2 regions of the Bradyrhizobium sp. Mp19 genome follow, and region 1 is predicted to be linked to the other one. Evidence: predicted binding sites of a transcription regulator. Region 1 holds the regulator's gene; the other holds the start of a gene.

Region 1 (17,529 bases):
GTGCCGGCGAGGTGCTGCTCAGCGGCGGCAGCCGCCTGTCCGACCGCGCGCTGTCGCTGGCGGCCGCCATGAACTATCCGGAACTTGCGGTGCGCCGCCGCCCGAAGGTCGCGGTGCTGGCGACCGGCGACGAGCTGGTGATGCCGGGCTCGCAACCCGGCCCCGGCCAGATCGTCTATTCCAACGGCTACGCGCTGCGGGCGCTGGCGCGCGCCGAGGGCGCCGAGACCATCGACCTCGGCGTTGCCGCCGACACGGTGGAGGCGACCACGGCCGGCATTCGCCGGGCGCGCGAGGCCGGCGCCGACGTCCTCATCACGACAGGCGGCGCCTCGGTCGGCGACCACGATCTCGTCAAGCGGTCGCTGGAGGCCGAGGGCGTCGACATGACGTTCTGGCGGATTGCGATGCGGCCCGGCAAGCCGATGATGCATGGCCGGCTCGGCGCGATGCGGGTGATCGGCCTGCCCGGCAATCCGGTGTCGTCCTATGTCTGCGCCTTCCTGTTCCTGGTGCCGTTGATTCGGGCGCTGAACGGCCGGAAAGTGATCCATCATCGCCGCACGAGCGCCCTGCTCGGCCGCGACCTCGCCGCCAACGACCAGCGCGAGGACTATCTGCGTGCACGTCTCGAAGCGCGCGAGGACGGGACGCTGATCGCAATGCCGGTGACGCAGCAGGACTCGTCGCTGCTCGGGAATCTCGCTGCGGCACGGGCACTTCTCGTGCGTCCGCCGTTCGCGGCTGCGGCCGTCAAAGGCAGCGAATGCGAGATCCTGACACTGCCCGAATAGGGTTTTTGCGCCCCGCCGCTTGTGCGTTGCCTGATCCGTTCACCGGAAATTAAGTGGTTGCGGAACACATATCGAACATATAGTGTCCGTTCATGATTTGTTTCGAGTACTGGTGTCTACAATCGGGAAGCCGCGTGGAAGCAGGTGCAACGAGCACATGCTCCTGAGGTCAGGCCCCGCCTGCAGGCCCCACCAGAAGAGTCTCGGAATCGAACGACGCTATCAACCGGGGGAATACTCGAGATGCTCACGCGCAAACAGTACGAACTTCTGCGTTTCATCAATGAACGTCTGAAAGAGGCCGGCGTACCGCCCTCCTTCGACGAGATGAAGGATGCGCTCGACCTGCGCTCGAAGTCCGGTATCCACCGCCTGATCACTGCGCTGGAGGAGCGCGGCTTCATCCGCCGCCTGCCGAACCGCGCCCGCGCCATAGAGGTCATCAAGCTGCCCGAACTCTCGGCCGGCGGCGGCAACGGCCGCCGCGGCTTCACGCCCAGCGTCATCGAAGGCACCCTCGGCCGGCGCGCCAGCACGCCGCCGATCGCCGAGGACGACGGCAACCGTCCGGTCGCGGTCCCCGTGATGGGCCGGATCGCCGCCGGTACGCCGATCGAGGCGCTGCAGACCCGCAGCCACACCATCAGCGTGCCGCCCGACATGCTCGGCGCCGGCGAGCACTATGCACTCGAAGTGCGCGGCGACTCGATGGTCGATGCCGGCATCCTCGACGGCGACATGGCGCTGATCCAGCGCAACGACGTCGCCAATACCGGCGACATCGTGGTGGCGCTGATCGACGAGGAGGAAGCCACCCTGAAGCGCTTCCGCCGCCGCGGCGCATCGATCGCGCTCGAGCCGGCCAACACCGCCTATGAAGTGCGCATCCTGCCGCCGAACCGGGTCCGCATCCAGGGCAAGCTGATCGGCCTTTATCGCAAATACTGAATTGCAAATACTTGCGGCGGCCGGGAACGAGCAACACGTCGGATCGTTCCTTGCATGATAGTGTAGCGTACGGCCTGCCCGATGCGCTCCGATACCTCTCGCGCAGCGTCGCGTGTTTGTGATCGGAGGCGGTCTCGGACCAGTCGTACAATCGCCCAGAAACGAGCAGAAGCTCGTTCGCTATCGTCCACTCTGGTAGAGGCCCTAATGCCTCAAGGAGAGGCACGGGTCGCTACCTCGAAATGAGGAGCCATCCGATGTGTGACTATAGTCTGCACGCCGTGGCATCGCGCCCCGCCATTGTCGGAGAGACGCTGATCACGACGACGTTCCGCGGCACGTCGACCCGCGGCTTTGCTTCGGAGAACGATCCCACTGTCGCGGTCTGCATGCTGCCGGGCACCGAGCTCGCTTTCGCCGAGAACGTTCGCTACGACAGCCGCTGGATCTGGACCAAGACGCTGAACTATCGCGTCGGCGTGTTCAACGAAGTCGAGCCCGACGTGCCCGATCGGCATCATGATGCGGTCGAATTCCCCGACGGCAGCCATGTGCTGGTGACCCAGCTGGTCGAGGGACAGCGCGTCAGCGTGCTGCAATTGCCGGCGCTGCATCCGCCGGTCGAGCAGAAGCCGAAGGTTGTGGAGCGGCGGCCCTCCGCATTCGCAACGCTGTTCTTGGGTTGAGCGCATCGTCGCCGCGGAATGAGCTGTTCGGCGGCGGATGACCTAAGCAATTTCGGGCGACCCCGGACTCCCGCTTCCGGGGCGCAGGAGGAGGTTTGCGTCGGCCGGCGCCTTGGCGCATCATCGGGCACGGAGGACGTGCGCGGTGGTCGATAAGGTCACATGGCAAAAGGCTGGACGCGTCACGGAACCGGGCCGCTACATGTTCCGGTTCGGTTGGCTGACGGTGACGGCCGACGACCTGAAAGTCTGGGAGCAATTTCCCGAGGCTTCCTTTACCCTCGTCAAGAAGCCCGACGCCGGCCCCGATTCCGACGAATACCATCTCGGCCTGTTCGAGCTGCCGAGCGGCCCCTCACCGGACCACCGCTAATCATCGCCCTGCAGATCGGTCTCGGCCGGCGTCGCGTCCACGGCGGGCCGCGGCGCGGCGGCCGGCGCGCGCAGCGTCGTCTCGCTCTCGCCGTCGCCCGGAACCGCCGGCGACCACGGCCGGTCGATCCCGCCGGGCTTCACCGCATCGACGGCGTAGCCGTCGCTGATCCGTCGCAGCACCAGCGCGCCGTGGCGGCGCAGCCGCTCGGCATCGATTACCGATGCCCCGCAGCCCTGCGGCGCCGGCCGCGCCGTCACGATCAGGCCTGCGCGCTCGCAGTCGTCCGCCAGCGCCTCTGGCCGGGTCGCGAGTGCGACGAAGGCGCCGCCAGGTCCCCGGGTCACGCAGCCGCCGGCATCGCAGGAGACGCCCTCGCCGAGCGACGCATCGGTGGCGGTCCGCGCGTCGGCGTCCGCCGCCAACCACTCCTTGACCAGGAACGCATCCTTGGCGCTGTGCATCAAATGCAGCCGCCCGTCACCGCCACGCACCGCGACGTTGCGGCCGTCACCGGAGATCAGCACGTCCGGCTGCGGCACCCTGAGCGCCCAAACCGAGGCCATCACCAGCAGCACGGCGCCAGACCAACGCAGCGGCGTGCGCAGCAGCCCGAGCAGGATGATGCCGGCACTCGCTGCGATCAGCGGCCCGATGCCGAACGCCGCCATGCGGCCGACCGCGCCCGGGAGTGCGGCGACCCATTGCGTCACCAGGATCATCCAGTCGATGCCAAGGCCCATGATCGCCCAGAACACGCCGTCGAAGCCGAACGGCATGGCGAGGAGCCCCAGCAGGCCGGCCGGCATCACGACCGCCGACACGACAGGCATTGCCGCGAGGTTCGCGAGCAGCCCGTAGGGCGTCACGCGGTGGAAATGGAAGGCGGCGTAGGGCGTCGTCGCAAGCCCTGCCACCAGCGAGGCCAGCATCAGCATCGTGAGCTCACGTCCGCCCCACAGCGCGACGCGCGCGGTCGCCGAATGGTCGGGCGACGCGAATAGGTTCGGCAGCCCGATCTGCACCAGCGCCACCAGCCCGAGCGTCGCGGCAAACGACATCTGGAAACTGGGATGCACCAGCGCTTCCGGCGCGATCGCAAGCACGATCAGCGCCGCCACCGCCAGCGTACGGAAGGTGATCGCGCGGCGGTCGACGATCACGGCGAGCAGCACCACGGCGGTCATGAAGAACGACCGTTGCGTCGCGACCTCCGCGCCCGACAGCAACAGATAGAACGCCGCGGCGACCAGCGCTGCCGCCGCGGCCCATTTCTTGATCGGATGCCCCGCCGTCAGCGCCGGAAACAGCGCGAGCAGCGCGCGCACCGCGAAGAACACGACGCCGGCGACCACGGCCATATGGTAGCCGGAGATCGACAGCACATGGCCGAGCCCCGAGATGAACATCGCATCGTTGACCGGCGTCGAGATCGCATCGCGCCGGCCGGTGAGCAGCGCGGTTGCGATCGCGCGCTGGTCGCCGTCGAGCGTGGTGCGAATACGCGCGTCGATGGCGTCGCGCAGGCCTTGCATGAAGGCGGCGTAGCGCAGCGCAAAGCCGCCGGTCGCAGGCGGCTCCCTGGTCCTGACCGCGCCCATCACGAAGCCGGAGGCGCCGATGCCCTGGAAATACAGGTCGCGTCCGAAATCATAGGAGCCCGGGCGCTGCGGCCCGAGCGGCGGCAACAGCCGCGCCTTCAACTCAACGAAGCTGCCGACATCGGGCGCGGTGCCCTTCTTCACCGAGAGCCGGACACGATCGAGCTTCGTCATGTCGCGCGGGCTCTCCATCGAAACCACGCGCAGCACGAAACGATCGGTCTTCTCGCGGATGTCGCGCGTCTCGACGAAGCCGGTCAGCGCCACCGAGAACATCGGCCGCGCCAGCACCGTGTGAGCAACGCGCGCCGTCTTCCAGGTCGCCGTCGCAAAGCCTGCGGCCACCGCGGCCAGCATCGCGATGACGGGAAACACGCTGCGCCGCCGCAGCAGCAGCGCCAGCAGGCAGAGCAGGATTGCGACGGTGGCCGCGACCGACAGCACCGGCTCGTGCTCGGCCGCAAAATAGAAGGCGATGCCGGTGCCGAACGCCACCGGCACCCAGGGCAACAACCGGCCCGCCCCCGCTTCCGCGCGCGCCCATTGCCGCGATGTCTCGACGAAAGGCTTCCAGATGCTGACGCGCGTCGGGAGATAGCCGCCGACCGGCGCAACTGCGCGCGGCGGCCACGTCCCCGCGTAGCCGCGTTTGCCGCCCGGCGTCGTGCCTTGCTCCGCCATTCCGCTTGCGATCCCTGCCGGGCGGCAGGCTAGCGGATGGCCCCGTCACCCGACTAGCGGAACGGATGCAGAATACCGCCCCGGCAACGCCCGGGTAGCTGGATCGTCCTGCGCCTCGCCGACCTGGCGCCGGGCCACAGCTGCCGCCTGCGTCAAATCGATCGAGCCGAAAGTCTCATAAGATACCAATCCCGTTGGGATTAGACTGTCCTGATGCCTCCACTCCCAAAGAGACGGGGATGAGGCAGTGACGGCTCGCGGCACTTGAAGGCCGCTGGAGCTCCTCTCAGGTGGCCACAACTCCCCTGAGATCAGGCGTTGCGGACGAACTCGCAAAATCTCGCCTGCAACGCCGTGCACCACGCGCACTCCGCGAGCGGACAGATCGCTGAAAAACGCGAGGCGTAGCGTTTGCATTTGAGAGGAGCAGCACATGGCAATTCAAGTACCGAGTGATTTTCGTCGCGTGATTGTTGCTGCGTCAGTGGGAAACATCATTGAATGGTACGACTTTTATATTTTTGGCAGTCTGGCCGCGGTTCTGTCGGTCAAGTTCTTTGAGCAATCCCACCCCGTCGCAGCCCTGCTGAGCACGATCGCGCTGTTCACTGCGGGATTCCTGATTCGCCCGCTGGGGGCCTTCCTGTTCGGATGGATGGGCGATCGGGTCGGCCGCAAATATACATTCCTTGTTACCTTGAGCGGAATGGGCCTGGGAACGGGCGCGATCGGACTCATCCCAACCTATGAATCGATCGGCCTGACGGCCGCATTCGTTCTGTTCGGCTTGCGGATGATCCAGGGTCTCTGCCTGGGCGGCGAATATGGCGGCGCCATCACCTACGTCGCCGAGCATGTTCCGGATGACCACCGCGGCTACTACACAGGCTGGCTACAAACCTCGCCGACGCTCGGGATCGTGGTGTCGCTGGCCGTAATCGTTCTGACCCGAACCTGGGCCGGCAATCAGGCCTTTGACGCATGGGCGTGGCGCGTACCGTTCCTGGTCTCGTTCCTGCTGGTGGCCATCGCCATCTACATCCGCCTCCAGCTCCAGGAGACGCCGATTTTCCAGGAGATCAAGGCACGCGGACAGATGACCAGGAATCCCTGGCGGGAAGCATTCCTCAGCTCCAACATCAAGTACATCTTGATCGCGATCGTCGTCCTGATTGGACAGGGCGTGGTCTGGTACAGTGGTCAATTCTGGGCACTGTACTTCCTGCAGCAGGTCTCCAAGGTCGATGCGGTTACCTCGGCCTACATCGTGGGAACCGCACTGTTGATCGCAACGCCGAGCCTGATCTTCTTTGGTTGGCTGTCGGATCAGATCGGCCGCAAATCGGTGATCCTCGGAGGCATGCTGCTTGCCGCGATCACCTACTATCCGCTGTATCTGTGGCTCGGCATGGTCACGCAGCCGGGACACATCAACTATCCGGTCGCCGTCTTCATCATCTTCATCCTCGTTTGCTACGTCGGGATGGTGTACGGGCCGGTCGGCGCGTTTCTGGCGGAGTTTTTCCCGGCCAGGATCAGGTACACCTCGGTCTCGGTGCCGTATCATATCGGCAATGGTTGGGGCGGCGGATTGGTGCCGTTCATCACATCAGCCGCCTTCGCAGCGACCGGCAGCATCGGCTACGCGCTGATCTACCCGATCGTCGTTCCCGCAGTGTGCTTCGTGATCGCCGTCTTCATCATGCCCGAGACACGCAAGACCAGAATTTGGGAGCAGATCGAGGCGAAAGCCGCATCGTGACGGAGTCACCTTGCTGACGGACGACTGGAGCCCCGTTCCGATGGAAGCGGAACGGGGACTCCAGAATCTTGTTTTGACGCGTTTTCCTTACGTGAACCGGTATCCACTTCGCTCGAAACACTCTCACCCTGCAGCAGGAGCCGTGGCCGCCGTCCAGCGCGTGCGGGACGACGCTTCTGAATCGTCCCGTACTCGCCGTCTCGGGCATGATGTCTTCGTCGAACCTGCATCCGCGTTACGCCGATGCGGCACGGAGGGGATCCGGCGCTGCGCAGTTCCAACCTCTCCGGCCGCCTTGGGTTGGCGGTCAGGCCAACGTCTCAATCAGCTGCCTCTCAGCCAGCTCGGTGATGCCAGCGATCGTGCCACCAGGTGGCGAAATCACGATCCATCGCCAGCTCCCAGCACGCGAGCACGATCACCACGACGCCGGCGAGCACGCTGCTCGTCGTGACCGATCCCTGCTGGTAGTTGAACGTCCAGGGTGCCACCACCAGAGCCAACCCCATCAGCATCTCGCCCCATTCCTCCAGATAGGACGGAATGATGAATGCCTCCAGGGCGAACAGCACGACGCCCAATCCGAGCGCGATGGAGATCCAGAGAGCTGCCCCGGAAAAGCCCAGTGCAAACGGCGATGCGACCAGCCAGGCGCCTACCAACAGGCTGGCAGCATCCTGCCAGTGTTGAATGCGCATGATCCTCACCTCCTTCTTCCGAAGACATGGTGCGGCGCGGACAAAAAAGCATCTGTCCGACCTGCGATGTGTTGCCGCTGCTGATCCGCGAACCGACGACCATGCTGCGGTCCGGGCGCCCGGAAAGCGCTCTTGCAATCGCGCCGCAGCAAGATGCACACTGTGGGCGCTTGACCAGGTGTCAACGTCTGCGGTTCGCGGCCCGACCGGTATTTGCGGTTGCGCTCAGGACGAGAGGAGTATGACGCCATGCGAGAAATCGAAATCCACAACTATGCGCGGCAGTTGCTCGAGGCACATGGCGCCAAGGCCATTGCGGAAGCTGCCCAAAACGCCATCGAGCTTGAAGCAAAAGGCGAGGCCGAGCTGGCCAGAACCTGGCGCCATATCGAAGACGCCATGAAGCTGATGCGCGGTCCGCACCAAAGCTGAGGCTGCCAGCTCGCAGCGCAGAACGTGGAGCAGGATCTTCCTCAAGCCGCCTCGCGGGGGCTGAACGGCAGCACAATCTCAACGACGCGGCTCTCCAATAACAGGAGTGAAGCCATGTTTCCGACATGCGCAACAGCCGAAGATCTCGTGAAGGCAATCAAGGACGAGAAAGTGCAGATGATCGATCTGCGCTTCACCGACCTGCCGGGGGTATGGCAACATTTTTCCGTCCCGCCGAGCGCGGCGAGCGCAGACGCCCTCAGCGAAGGGATTGGATTCGACGGCTCATCGATCCGCGGCTTTCAGGAAATCCAGGAAAGCGACATGCTGGTCGTCCCGGACCCGACCACGGCTTTCCTCGACCCGTATTCCCCTTCATCCACCCTGGTATTGATCTGCAACATCCGCGACCCCGTGACCGGTCAATCCTATAGCCGCGATGCCCGCTACATCGCCCAAAAAGCTGAAACCCACCTGAAGGCCACGGGCCACGCCGATACCAGCTACTTCGGTCCAGAGGCCGAGTTCTTCGTGTTCGACAGCGTGCGCTACGGACAGGGCATCAACTACGCTTTCCACGACATCGATTCCGGTGAAGGCAGCTGGAACACGGGCACAAACGAAGCGCCCAACCTGGGACACAAGCCACGCCCGAAAGAGGGATACTTTCCAGTGCCCCCGACGGACAGCATGCAGGCGCTCCGTACCGAAATGGTGTTGACCATGGAACAGCTGGGCATCCAGATCGAAGCCCATCACCATGAAGTCGCGACCGGTGGGCAGAACGAAATCGACATGCGCTTCACCACGCTCGCGCGCATGGCGGACAATCTGATGATCTACAAATACGTGGTGAAGAACACCGCCCGCCAGAACGGCATGACCGCAACGTTCATGCCGAAACCGCTGTTCGAGGACAACGCTTCCGGAATGCACGTTCATCAGTCGTTGTGGAAGGGCGAGACCAATCTGTTCTACGACAGGGGCGACTATGCCGAACTGAGCCAGCTCGCCCGCCACTATATCGGCGGCCTGTTGACACATGCCTGGGCATTGTGCGGGCTTTGCGCCCCGACCACGAACTCCTATCGGCGTCTGGTGCCGGGCTATGAGGCTCCGATCAACCTGGTCTATTCCCAGCGCAACCGTTCAGCCTGCTGCCGCATTCCGATGTATTCGCCGAACCCGAAGGCCAAGCGTGTCGAATTTCGTTCGCCGGATCCCTCCTGCAATCCCTATCTGGCTTTCGCCGCGATGCTGATGGCCGGCCTCGACGGAATTCGCAACAAGATCGACCCGGGCAGCCCGATCGACAAGAACCTCTACGACCTGCCGCCCGCCGAGGCGAAGGAGGTGAAGTCGACGCCGGGGTCGCTGGATCAGGCGCTGGACGCGCTCGAACGCGATCACGCATTCCTGCTGCGCAACGATGTCTTCACCGCCGACGTGATCGAAACATGGCTCGACTACAAGCGGAAGAAGGAGGTCGATCCCATCAGATTGCGACCTCATCCCTACGAGTTCCATTTGTACTACGACATCTAGATCAGCGGTGTCTGCGACGAGACGTGGTGGCAGACGATCTTCCAGTCGCCGTCCTCGCGCGCGATCACCCAGGTGATCTTGACGGCGAGCGAGGGCGCATCGCCGTCGAGGAAGAATGACGCGATGCCCGCCATGTTGACGAGATCGGCGTTGACCCGTTCTGCCCTGACATCGCTGAACTGAACGCGCGGCGCGTGCCAGCGCGGCAGACCGTCAAAGTAGGCTTTGACGCCGTCGCGGCCGCGATACAGCGTCGGATTCGAGCCGAAGAAGAACGCGCCCTTCGAATAGAGCGCGCTTAACGCATTCGCATCGAGCCTGCTGAAACCCGCCGACCATCTGGCGATGGTGGCGGAGGCAATCTCGTCGGATTCATCGGGCATAGATCCCCCAGTCCGCTTGTCCGCGCGGGACGCGCTTCCTCCCGGCTAGCCCTTGCCGCCGACTTCCTTGGCGAAGGTGTCGCGCAGGCCGATGGTTCGGTTGAACACCAGCCGGTCCGGCGTCGAATCCGCATCGCGCACGAAATAGCCCTGCCGCTCGAATTGCATCGGGTCGGGTGAATTACTCTCGGCGATCGCCGGCTCGACGCGCGCATCCTTCAGCACTTCGAGCGACTGCGGATTGAGGTCGGCGGCGAAATCGGCCGCGTTCGGGCTCGGATTGGCGAACAGCTGATTGTAGATACGGATCTCCGCCGGCTTCGACTGCGCCGCGGGCAACCAGTGCATCGTCGCCTTGACCTTGCGGCCGTCGGGCGCGTTGCCGCCCTTGGTTAAGGGATCGTAGGTCGCGCGGAGTTCGACGATCTCGCCGGCGTCGTCCTTCACCACGCCGGTGCACTTGATGAAGTAGGCATAGCGCAGCCGCACCTCGTTGCCGGGCGAGAGGCGGTAGAACTTCTTCGGCGGATTCTCCATGAAGTCGTCGCGCTCGATATAGAGCTCGCGGCCGAACGCGATCTTGCGGGTGCCGGCTTCCGGATTGTCGGGATGGTTGATCGCCTCGATCTCCTCGACCTGCCCTTCCGGATAGTTCTCGATCACCACCTTGAGCGGCCGCAGCACCGCCATCCGGCGCAGTGCCGTGCGGTTCAGCTCCTCGCGGATGCAGAATTCGAGCATGCCGACATCGACCACGCTGTTGGCCTTGGCGACGCCGATGCGCTTGATGAATTCGCGCACCGCCGCCGGCGGCACGCCGCGCCGCTTCAAGCCGGCAATGGTCGGCATGCGCGGATCGTCCCAGCCCGAGACGTGGCCGTCGCGGACGAGCTGGGTCAGCACACGCTTGGACAGCAGCGTATAGGTCAGGTTCAGCCGTGCCATTTCGTACTGGCGCGGCTTCGAGGGCACCGGCAGCTTGTCGAGCAGCCACTCATAGAGCGGGCGGTGATCCTCGAACTCCAGCGTACAGATCGAATGGGTGATGCCCTCAATCGCGTCCGACTGGCCGTGCGCGTAGTCGTAGCTCGGATAGATCGACCATTTGTCGCCGGTGCGCGGATGGTGGGCGTGCAGGATGCGGTAGAGCACGGGGTCGCGCAGGTTGATGTTGCCGGCGGCCATGTCGATCTTGGCGCGCAGCACGCGGGCGCCATTCGAGAACTCTCCGGCCTTCATGCGGCGGAACAGGTCGAGGTTCTCCTCGACCGAGCGGTCGCGGAACGGCGAGTTCTTGCCGGGCTCGGTCAGCGTGCCGCGGGAAGTGCGGATCTCCTCCTGCGACTGATCATCGACATAGGCATAGCCGGCCTTGATCAGGCCCTCGGCCCAATCGTACAGGCGCTCGAAATAGTCCGACGCAAAGAACAGGTTGGCTCCCCAGTCGTAGCCGAGCCAATGGACGTCGGCCTGGATGGAGTCGATGTACTCCTGCTCCTCCTTGGTCGGATTGGTGTCGTCGAAGCGCAAATTGCACTGGCCGCCGAACTCCTGCGCGATGCCGAAATTCAGGGCGATCGACTTGGCGTGGCCGATATGCAGGTAGCCGTTCGGCTCCGGCGGAAAACGGGTCACGATCCGGTTGTGCTTGTGGGAGGAGAGATCGGCCTGGACGATGTCGCGGATGAAGTCGCGCCCTGCCTCTGCCGTCGTGTCAGTCGTCATCAAAGGGTTCCCTGGAGGAGTCAGCTCAACCTTCTGCCAAATTCGTGCCGTCCGGCCAAGTCTGGTTTCAAGCCTGGTTTCAAGTCTGGTTTCAGGCCCGGTTTGGCGGGCAAAAGGTCAACCAGGGCTTTAGTTATGTCCGGTTCCTGTTATACACCACGGCCGTTCCCGCATACGTCTCGCTCGATCATGACCAATTCCGTCGTTACCCGCTTCGCCCCCTCACCGACCGGCTTCCTCCATATCGGAGGTGCCCGCACCGCGCTGTTCAACTGGCTCTATGCCAGGAAGCTCGGCGGCAAAATGCTGCTCCGGATCGAGGACACCGACCGTGAACGCTCGACCAAGGAGGCGATCGACGCCATCCTGGACGGCCTGAAGTGGCTCGAGCTCGATTGGGACGGCGAGGTCATCTACCAGTTCAGCCGCGCCACCCGCCATCGCGAGGTCGCCGAAAGCCTGCTCGCCGCCGGGCGCGCCTATTACTGCTATGCCTCGCCGGAAGAGCTCACCGCGATGCGCGAGAAGGCGCGCGCCGAGGGCCGCACCCGCCTCTATGACGGCATGTGGCGTGACCGCGATCCGGCCACCGCACCCGCTGGCATCAAGCCGACCATCCGCCTCAAGGCGCCGCAGACCGGCGAAACCGTGATCGAGGACCAGGTGCAGGGCCGCGTGGTCTGGCAGAACGAGAATCTCGACGACCTCGTCCTGCTCCGCGGCGACGGCACCCCGACCTACATGCTCGCAGTCGTGGTCGACGACCACGATATGGGCGTCACTCACATCATCCGTGGCGACGACCACCTGATCAACGCCGCGCGTCAGAAGCAGATCTACGACGCGCTGGAGTGGGAACTGCCGAGCATGTCCCACATTCCGCTGATCCACGGTCCCGATGGCTCGAAACTGTCGAAGCGCCATGGCGCGCTCGGCGTCGATGCCTACCGCGCGCTCGGCTACCTGCCGGCCGCCTTGCGCAACTACCTCGTCCGGCTCGGCTGGAGCCATGGCGACCAGGAGATCTTCTCGACCCAGGAGATGATCGACGCGTTCGATCTCTCGGGCATCGGCCGTTCTGCGGCGCGGTTCGATTTCGCCAAGCTGGAGAACCTCAACGGTCACTATATCCGGCAGAGCGACGATCAATCCCTCGTGACCCAGTTCGAGAGCGTGCTGGATTATGTTCCCGAGGGCGCCGCGCTGAAGGCCAAGCTCAACGACGCGACCCGTGCGCAATTGCTGCGGGCGATGCCGAGCCTGAAGGAGCGCGCCAAGACGCTGATCGAACTGATCGCGGGCGCCTACTTCATCTTCGCCGATCGTCCGCTCGCGCTCGATCCGAAAGCGGCGGCGCTGCTGACGCCGGAAACGCGCGCGTTGATCGGCCGCCTGCGCACCGCGCTGGAAGCCGTCAACGACTGGACGGCGGAAGCCACCGAGACCGCGATGCGGAATTTCGCCGAGCAGAACAACCTGAAACTCGGCGCCGTCGCCCAGCCGCTGCGGGTGGCGCTGACCGGACGTACAACGTCGCCGGGCATATTCGACGTGCTGGCCGTGCTGGGACGCCAGGAGTGCCTTGCCCGCCTCGCCGATCAGGCGGCGTGATCCTGCATGGACCCCCTCCAGGGTCCATCTTGCAGCGCACATGGCAATGAGCTACCCAATCCCGGACGCTTTCTCCACAAGCCGTTCCGCCCCGCCATGGGCCGCAATTTAGCGACTGGGCAAGGTCGGTTTTCGCAACGAATTCATCGGGGATATCACGATGGACGCAAAATCCAGCAAGACAGCCACACTCACCATCGGCAACAAGAACTACGATTTCCCGATCCTGAGCGGCACGGTTGGGCCTGATGTCATCGACATCGCCAAGCTCTACGGCCAAGCCGGGGTGTTCACCTACGACCCCGGCTTCACCTCGACCGGCAGCTGCCAGTCGAAGATCACCTACATCGACGGCGACGCCGGCGTGCTCGAATACCGCGGCTATCCGATCGAGCAGCTCGCCGAGCACGGCGACTTCCTCGAGACCTGCTACCTGCTGCTGTACGGGGATCTTCCGACCCCGGCGCAGAAGAAGGACTTCGACCATCGCGTGATCCATCACACGATGGTGCATGAGCAGATGGCGCGGTTCTTCCAGGGCTTCCGCCGCGACGCTCATCCGATGGCGATCATGGTCGCCGCCGTCGGCGCGCTGGCCGCGTTCTATCACGACTCCACCGACATCAACGATCCGCGGCAGCGCATGATCGCCTCGATGCGCATGATCGCGAAGGTGCCGACGCTGGCGGCGATGGCCTACAAGTACACGGTCGGCCAGCCCTTCGTGTATCCGAAGAACTCGCTCTCGTTTGCCGAGAACTTCCTCAACATGTGCTTCGCGGTGCCCTGCGAGGACTACAAGATCAACCCGGTGCTCGCCGACGCGCTCGACAAGATCTTCATCCTGCACGCCGACCACGAGCAGAACGCCTCGACCTCGACGGTGCGCATTGCCGGCTCCTCGGGCGCCAACCCGTTCGCCTGCATCGCGGCCGGCATCGCCTGCCTGTGGGGCCCGGCGCATGGCGGCGCCAACGAGGCCGCGCTCAACATGCTCTACGGCATCGGCAAGGTCGAAAACATTCCGGACTTCATCGCCAAGGTGAAGGACAAGAACAGCGAAGTTCGCCTGATGGGCTTCGGCCACCGCGTCTACAAGAACTACGATCCGCGCGCCAAGATCATGCAGAAGATGTGTCACGCGGTGCTGAAGGAGACCGGCCACGGCGACGATCCGATGCTCAAGGTCGCGATGGAGCTCGAGAAGATCGCGCTCAGCGATCCCTACTTCATCGATCGCAAGCTCTATCCGAACGTCGACTTCTATTCGGGCATCACGCTGAAGGCGATGGGCTTCCCGGTCTCGATGTTCACCGTGCTGTTCGCGGTCGCCCGCACCGTCGGCTGGATCAGCCAGTGGAGCGAGATGATCGAGGATCCGCAGCAGAAGATCGGCCGTCCGCGCCAGCTCTACACCGGCGTCGCGCGCCGCGACTATGTGCAGATCGACAAGCGCAAGTAAGCTGCATCGCTCAAGAGAATCCGGGACGGCGCCATCATTCCTGATGGCGCCGTTTTCGTTTGCCCCGCGCGACTTCGGTCGCGATCGCGTCAAGGCGCGGCAGCCAGAACGCCCGGAACCGGTCGAGCCAGTCATCGACCTCGCGCAGCCGCGCCGGCTCGACCGCGTAGATGCGGCGGGTGCCCTCGGCGCGCACCGACGCGAAACCGGCGTCGCGCAAGATCCGCAATTGCTGCGAGACCGCCGACTGGGTGATGCCGAACTCGCGCTGCACGACCGCAACGACGTCACCCGAACTGTGCTCGCCGGTCGCCAATAATTCCAGGATGCGCCGGCGGACGGGATCTCCGAGGATGTCGAAGGCGTGCAAGGTCGCTAAAGCGCGATGAGATTGCATCGTCATCCCGCTTTAGCTCTTTGTTTGAGCATGATCTCCGCGCAAACGCTTCGCGTTTGTCGCGAGGGAAAACCGCTTCACACTTTTCCGGATCATGCTCTAGCCTCCGCTCACCGGCTCCGGCTCGCCGCAATAGGCCGCCGTGGTATTTGCGGCTGATCTGCGCGCCGCTGCCTCCTCGGTGCCCGCCGCGATCGAGGCCCGGCACCAGTCCTCGCTGGAGCGGCGGATGAATTCCTTGCCGTCGTCGGTGGCCGGCCACGCCGACGCGGCGGCGCGGTCGAATTCCTCGCCGGGCGGCATGGCCAGATAGAGCGCGAGCCCGAGCAGCGCGAGATCCCAGCCGACGCCGACAGCACCGGCCCCGTAGCGGTCCCAGAAGTCGCCCTCGATTACTGAGAGGTGTTCCAATTCCAGGCGCGTGGCGTCCGGGCCATTCTCGACCAGTGTCACGGTAACCCAGCTGACCGTACCCATGGACTCCCACGTGACGGCGAGCCGGCGCGGCGGCTCGCACGTCGTGATCTCGCCGCCCGCGTGGCCCTGGAACTGATAGCGGCCGCCAAGCCTCAGGTCGCCCGAGATCGGCAGGAACCAGCGCGGAATGCGTTCGGGGTTGGTCAGCACATCCCAGAGATCGGCGATCTCGGTGTCGTAGCTGCGGGTCGCGATCACCGCCCGCGCCGGCTTGCCGTCGCGTTCCCGGAAGGCGACTTCGCGAATGACGGCTCCGACATAGGCGACCGGGTCGATCTTCATGGCTGGCTCCGTGTCAATATTACCTTCTGCTAATATTAGTACGGTCTAAATATTCAACGCAAGCGGGATCGTTGCAGCGGCATGTCGCCACTGAACGAGGACACGATCGATTGGCTAGGCCGAACGGCGGTCCATCTCCGCCAGCACGATGTCGGCAGCGCGGACGCTCGGCGGCTGGTCGCCAGTCGACATCTTCCCGTCCATCGTCGCGAACCCCACGAGCTGCCGCAGACGATCGGGCGAATCCGCAAGCACGTCGCCCAGCGCCGCCGCGAGCTTGTCCGGTGTGCAGTCCTCCTGCAGGAACTCGGGAATGATATCGCTGCCGATCACGAGATTGGCGAGGATCACCGAGGACACCCGGATCGCGCGGCGCAGGATGAACGCCTCGGCGGCGCCGACGCGATAGGCCGTCACCATGGGAATGCCTGACAGCGCGAGCTCCAGCGTCACCGTGCCCGACTTCGCGAGCGCAGCGCGGGCGACGCGGAACGCGGCGCGCTTCTCGGTCTCGCCGATCGCGAGCCGCGGCACTACCGGCCACGACGCGACGCCTTCGCGCACCATCGCCTCGAGATGCGGCAGGGTGGGGAGCACGAGCTCGAACGGGGTTTGCTTGCTGAGCCGGCCGAGCGCCGCGCCGAACAGCGCGAGATGATGCCTGATCTCGCTGCGCCGGCTTCCGGGCAACACCAGCAGGACCTGAGGCTGCGCATCGCGCCGCTTCTGCTCGTCCTCGTTCGGCCGCAGCGAGGCAAGCTGCTCGGTCAGGGGATGGCCGACATAGCTGCACGGCGGTCCCTGCAGCTTGCGATATTCCTCCGGCTCGAACGGCAACAGCGCCAGCACGTGATCGACATAGCGTCGCATCGCGCGCGCCCTGCCCGGCCGCCAGGCCCAGACCGACGGCGACACGTAATCGACGATCGGAATGTTCGGGTTGCGGGCGCGGACACGACGGGCGACGCGGTGGGTGAAATCGGGGCTGTCGATGATGACGAGCATGTCAGGCGCGTCGGCGAGCACGGCATCGGCTGTGCGCCGGATCAATCGCAGGATTTTCGGCAGTTGCTTCACGACGGCGGCAAAGCCGATGATCGAGAGTTCCTCGATCGGAAACAGCGGGGCGATGCCCTGAGCAGCCATCGCCTGGCCGCCGACGCCGGAAAACTGCACGGCATCGCCGAGGCGCTGGCGCAACACCTGCATCAGCGCCGCGCCGAGGCGGTCGCCGGATTCCTCGGTCGCGATGAGGAAGATCTTGCGAGCGGTGCCGGGGCTGCGCAGCTGCATCAGCCCGCCAGTCCGATGACAAACAGCCCCCTGGCGTCGGCGGCCTCGACCAAAGCCTGCGGCTCGGCGGCCAGCGTATTGCCGGCGATCACGGCGATGCCGGCGATACCGGCGGCTGCCGCGCCGTCGACCGTCCGCGGGCCGATGGTCGGCAGATCGAAGCGCAAATCCTGCCTGCTCTTCGGCGCCTTCACCAGCACGCCGCGGCCGGCCTTGGCACGAATACGGCCCTCGGTGCGCAGCCGCGCGACGCGCGCGAGCAGCCCGTCGGTGCCCTCGATATCCTCGACCGCCACCACATGACCGTCGATCACGACGGCCGCCTGACCGATGTCGAACGGGCCGAGCGCGTCGAGCACGCCGCGTCCGCGCGCGATAT
Region 2 (4,892 bases), on a different contig from region 1:
TGAGGGTCCCGGCGGCTCGCCGGGCTTGTGGTCGTCGTTATCGGACAAAGGGGAAATCCGGTCAGTTCTACTGGGGAATCATATAGACCATCGAAGGCCTGATAACCACCCTTGCGCGGCTCCGGCAAGCCGTTTTTCCCTTCGTTTTTTCATGCACTTACGGGTGGAGCGCCGAGGTTCCGGCTGCTTGGTCGGGAAGCGCGTAGCGAATGGCGAATAGCGAATGGAAAAATCCCTGTTCGCCACTCGCCATTCGCTACTCGCCTCTCCCGTCAATGACCGAAAACCACCGCGTGCATGATCCGCCCGGGCATGAAGGTGAACAGTCCTGCGATGAGCAGTGCGCCGAAGAAGATGCCGATCATCGTGAACCTGTGGCGGCGGACATCGTGGCTCCGCGCCGCCGTCACGCCGAGCACCAGCATGGCGAGCGAGAAGATCGACAGCAGGTGGATCGGGCTCCAGGGACCGACCAGCTGGATCTGATGGATCCAGAACGAGCTTCCGGCGACCACCAGCATCAGGATCACCCAGATCCAACCCAGGGTCCGGTGCGGCAGCGTGCCCTTGGGGGCGGCGAGCTGGATGGAGCCGAGCACGAAGGCGGCCATCGCGGCAAAGGCATGAAGCGGGATCGCAGGCGCGGCGTCGAGCAATGGCGCGAGGCTCATGATGGCGGCCCTCGAGTGAATCTCGCGGCCAGACATCAAATGCCGCAGGTCAATGTAAATATCATTTACATCGACCTGTGTCAAAGTTCAGGGAACCCGCATCCCTGCACGTCGGATCGCCGCCATTCTAGCAGATGGTTACGGGGTTATCCTCATAGTCCACACGAAGAGATTGCCACTCCGGATCGCAACGACCGTTCCGGGAAATGATCTTCACGGCATCGATGGAAGCGCGACCGCTCCTCAGAACGGGATGTCGTCGTCCATGTCGCTGTTGCGGCTACCGCCGCCCGCGGCGACGGCGCGGCGCGGCGCCGAACTGACCGGTCCGGACGAGCCGAAATCGCTGCCGCCATCATCGGAGAAGCTGCTGCCTCCGCCGCCGCGCCCGTCGAGCATGGTGAGGTTGGAGTTGAAGCCCTGCAGCACGACTTCGGTCGAGTACTTCTCGACGCCGCTCTGGTCGGTCCATTTGCGGGTCTGCAGCTGACCCTCGATGTACACCTTGGCGCCCTTCTTCAGATACTGCTCGGCGACCTTGCAGAGGCCCTCGTTGAAGATCACGACGCGGTGCCACTCGGTCTTTTCCTTGCGCTCGCCGGTGCCCTTGTCGCGCCAGGTTTCCGAGGTGGCGATGGAAAGGTTTGCGATCGGACGGCCGTCCTGCGTCCGCCGGATTTCCGGATCCTTGCCGAGATTTCCCACCAGGATCACCTTGTTCACGCTTCCTGCCATCGCATCATCTCCACTCAAAACCGGGCGTCCGGACATCGGCCGCCACTCTCAACCTTCGCCACTTACGTCGCAGGCGTCGTGGATGACCCTATACGCCGGTGCCGGCTCGCCGCCTTTGCCGTCGCGCCGGTTATCCACGATATTCGAGATATAGCATCGCATCCGGAATTGTTCCAGTTTTGTTCGCCACAACCAGCCGTAGAAGCGGCCAATGCCGACAGAGCGGCAGTCGATCTCGATGCCGGCCGACGCCGGGCAGCGAGATTTAGAAAAACAACAAACAAATCAGTGGCTTGCCTTATCATTACTTCTTCCGCGAGTGTTGCATTTGGGAGACGGCGTTTCCGGTTGAATCAGCGTATAGCTACCAACCATGGCGCGGGCGCTCGCGTCTGGGATCGTGCTTCGGGACCGTTTGGAAGCCGATCGGGGAGTTGGGGGACTGATAATGAAGAAGTTTTTGCTCGGTACGGTTGCTCTGATTGCGTTCGCTGCGCCTGCCGCGGCCGCCGACCTCGCTGCGCGCCCCTACACCAAGGCGCCGCCGCCCGTGGTTGCCCCGATCTATGACTGGACCGGTTTCTACATCGGCGCCAACGGCGGCTGGGGCTCGAGCCACAATTGCTGGGACCAGCTCCCGGCCGGCATCTTCCTCGCCGCGGACGGTTGCCATGACGCAACGGGCGGCGTCGCTGGTGGCCAGATCGGCTATCGCTGGCAGGCCGGCGCCTGGGTGTTCGGCCTTGAAGCGCAGGGCGACTGGGCTGACCTGAAGGGCAGCAACGGCAGCGCGATCTTCCCGGGCCTGTTCACCAACCAGTCCAAGATCGACGCGTTCGGCCTGTTCACCGGCCAGATCGGTTATGCCGTCAACAACGTGCTGCTCTACGCCAAGGGCGGCGCGGCGCTGACCGACAACCGCTTCAACACCTACTTCACCCCGACCGGCGTGCTGGTCGGCAGCGCAAGCGACACCCGCTGGGGCGGCACCGTCGGCGCCGGCATCGAAGTTGGCTTCGCGCCGAACTGGACCGCGGGCATCGAATACGACCACCTGTTCATGCAGGACAAGACCTACAACCTGATCGCCCCCAACGGCACGCTGAACAGCACCATCCGTGATCGCCAAGACGTCGACCTCGTCACCGTCCGCGTGAACTACAAGTGGGGTGGCCCGGTCGTTGCGCGCTACTGAACGCGCGAAGCCGATTGATCCAGACGAAAGGCCGGCCTCGCGCCGGCCTTTTTGTTTGTGCGCCGGCTTTTCGTTGCGTGTGCGCGTGCGCCTCACCGCGGCCGTTTTCGGTGCGTTGTGGTTTCGCGGATACACAACTTCCGGCATTTCTCTGTAGAAGCACCGGCACGTCACGCGACACTGCTGTGACGCTCTCTTCAAAAGTTTGAAGGGACAACAAGAAAATGGGCAAGAAAAACGGGACTCGGACTTTGAAAATGAGGACTGTTTTGCTGGCATCGGCCGGCATGCTTGTACTGAACGCTTTTGCACCGGCGATGGCCGCCGACATGGCGGCTCGCGCCCCCTACGTGAAGGCTCCGCCGCCGGCCGCGATCTACAACTGGACCGGCTTCTACGTCGGTGGCTTCGGCGGCTACGCCAGCGAGAACTCCGGCACCCCGAGCATGGAAGGCGGCTTCGGCGGCGGCACCATCGGCTACAACTGGCAGGCCGGCAACATCGTGTACGGCCTCGAGGTCGACGCTGCAGGCGCTGACATCGACGCGTCGGTCTCCGCCCTTGGCGTCACGGCCCGCAGCAAGATCGACTCGCTCGGCACCGTGCGCGGCCGCCTCGGCTTCGCCGTCGACAAGGTGCTGTTCTATGGCACCGGCGGCTACGCCTGGGCCAACAACGAGGTCAGCGTCACCGCGCTCGGCGTGACCGCCTCGCAGAGCAACTTCCACTCCGGCTGGACCGTCGGCGCCGGCGTCGAGGCGTTCATCGCCCCGCAGTGGTCGATCAAGGGCGAATACCTGTATCGCAGCCTCGACAGCGAGAACTATTTCGGCGTGCCGTCCGGTACGCTCGAACTGCACAGCGCCCAGTTCGGCGTGAACTATCACTTCGGCGGCCCGATCGTCGCCAAGTACTGATCCAGGTACTAAGCGAATTGCTGACCGCCATTCGCGGTCAGATCGCACCGAAAGGCCGGCCTCGCGCCGGCCTTTTTGCGTAAGAGCGTTTCGAGCGAAGTGGATTCCGGTTCGCGTCAAGAAAACGCGTCAAAGCAGGAATCTGGAGCCCCCGTTCCGATTCTATCGGAACGGGAAGGCTCTAGAGGAACCGGCGCTGCTGACGGCTGCTGCCATCAGGCAAACTATCCGTTGATGGACGCGACTCAGCACTGGAAATTGTCGACCGTTCTTCCTACGTTCCAGTCTTCACACCCCATCGGCGCAAGGTCCCGGCATCACCGGCGATGCGCGCCCAAAAGGCGCCCAAGCATGCGCCCGGAACTGTCGCTATGGATGAAGTGCTCAAGGCGAAGCGCCAACAGAACGCCGGCTCCTCATCGCGCGCCATCACGATCCGTGGCGCGCGCGAACACAATCTGAAGAACATCGACGTCGAGATTCCCCGCGACAAGCTCGTGGTGTTCACCGGCCTGTCTGGCTCCGGCAAGTCGTCGCTCGCGTTCGACACCATCTATGCCGAGGGCCAGCGCCGCTACGTCGAATCGCTGTCGGCCTATGCGCGCCAGTTCCTCGAGATGATGCAGAAACCGGATGTTGACCAGATCGACGGCCTGTCGCCGGCGATCTCGATCGAGCAGAAGACCACATCGAAGAACCCGCGCTCGACCGTCGGCACCGTCACCGAGATCTACGACTACATGCGCCTGCTGTGGGCCCGCGTCGGCGTGCCCTATTCGCCGGCCACCGGCCTGCCGATCGAGAGCCAGATCGTCTCGCAGATGGTCGACCGCGTGCTGGCGCTGCCGGAAGGCACCCGCCTCTACCTGCTGGCGCCGGTCGTGCGCGGCCGCAAGGGCGAGTACAAGAAGGAGCTCGCCGAGTATCTCAAGAAGGGCTTTCAGCGCGTCAAGATCGACGGCACCTTCTACGAACTGTCCGAGGCGCCCGCGCTCGACAAGAAATTCCCGCACGACATCGACGTCGTGGTCGACCGCATCGTGGTGCGTCCCGACCTCGCGCAGCGCCTCGCGGAAAGCTTTGAGACTGCGCTGAAGCTCGCCGAGGGCCTCGCCGTGATCGAATACGCCGATGCGCCGGCGGCGGCCGCCCAGGACGACAAGAAAGAGGACAAGAAGAAGACCGCGAAGATCCATGACAAGAGCGGGCCCGAGCGCATCCTGTTCTCGGAGAAGTTCGCCTGTCCGGTCTCCGGCTTCACGATCCCCGAGATCGAGCCGCGCCTGTTCTCGTTCAACAACCCCTATGGTGCCTGCCCGGCCTGCGGCGGCCTCGGCGTCGAGCAGCATATCGACGAGGATCTGGTCATCCCCG

Evidence for each region. The regulator LexA, encoded in region 1, represses DNA repair genes until DNA is damaged. The targets are predictions, from matches to a motif close to TGTTCNNNNTGTGTTCNG.
Region 2: the regulator LexA is predicted to act here: its motif matches at 1,576-1,593, upstream of QJT82_RS16945 (single-stranded DNA-binding protein).

The regions. Positions count from the first base shown of each region.
Region 1 covers NZ_JASAUT010000053.1:35,997-53,525, reverse strand. Annotated here, with positions in the region: gene glp (gephyrin-like molybdotransferase Glp) at 1-794, shown strand, start outside; gene lexA (transcriptional repressor LexA) at 1,038-1,742, shown strand; gene QJT82_RS36170 (hypothetical protein) at 2,000-2,428, shown strand; gene QJT82_RS36165 (hypothetical protein) at 2,574-2,801, shown strand; gene QJT82_RS36160 (ComEC/Rec2 family competence protein) at 2,798-5,083, opposite strand; gene QJT82_RS36155 (MFS transporter) at 5,517-6,845, shown strand; gene QJT82_RS36150 (SPW repeat protein) at 7,181-7,543, opposite strand; gene QJT82_RS36145 (hypothetical protein) at 7,793-7,975, shown strand; gene glnA (type I glutamate--ammonia ligase) at 8,090-9,520, shown strand; gene QJT82_RS36135 (nuclear transport factor 2 family protein) at 9,517-9,903, opposite strand; gene QJT82_RS36130 (glutamine--tRNA ligase/YqeY domain fusion protein) at 9,949-11,628, opposite strand; gene gltX (glutamate--tRNA ligase) at 11,818-13,239, shown strand; gene gltA (citrate synthase) at 13,400-14,701, shown strand; gene QJT82_RS36115 (metalloregulator ArsR/SmtB family transcription factor) at 14,736-15,071, opposite strand; gene QJT82_RS36110 (SRPBCC family protein) at 15,198-15,857, opposite strand; gene lpxB (lipid-A-disaccharide synthase) at 15,972-17,150, opposite strand; gene lpxI (UDP-2,3-diacylglucosamine diphosphatase LpxI) at 17,150-17,529, opposite strand, start outside.
Region 2 covers NZ_JASAUT010000013.1:18,738-23,629, reverse strand. Annotated here, with positions in the region: gene gyrA (DNA gyrase subunit A) at 1-48, opposite strand, end outside; gene QJT82_RS16950 (DUF2306 domain-containing protein) at 273-671, opposite strand; gene QJT82_RS16945 (single-stranded DNA-binding protein) at 915-1,406, opposite strand; gene QJT82_RS16940 (outer membrane beta-barrel protein) at 1,855-2,601, shown strand; gene QJT82_RS16935 (outer membrane beta-barrel protein) at 2,859-3,518, shown strand; gene uvrA (excinuclease ABC subunit UvrA) at 3,890-4,892, shown strand, end outside.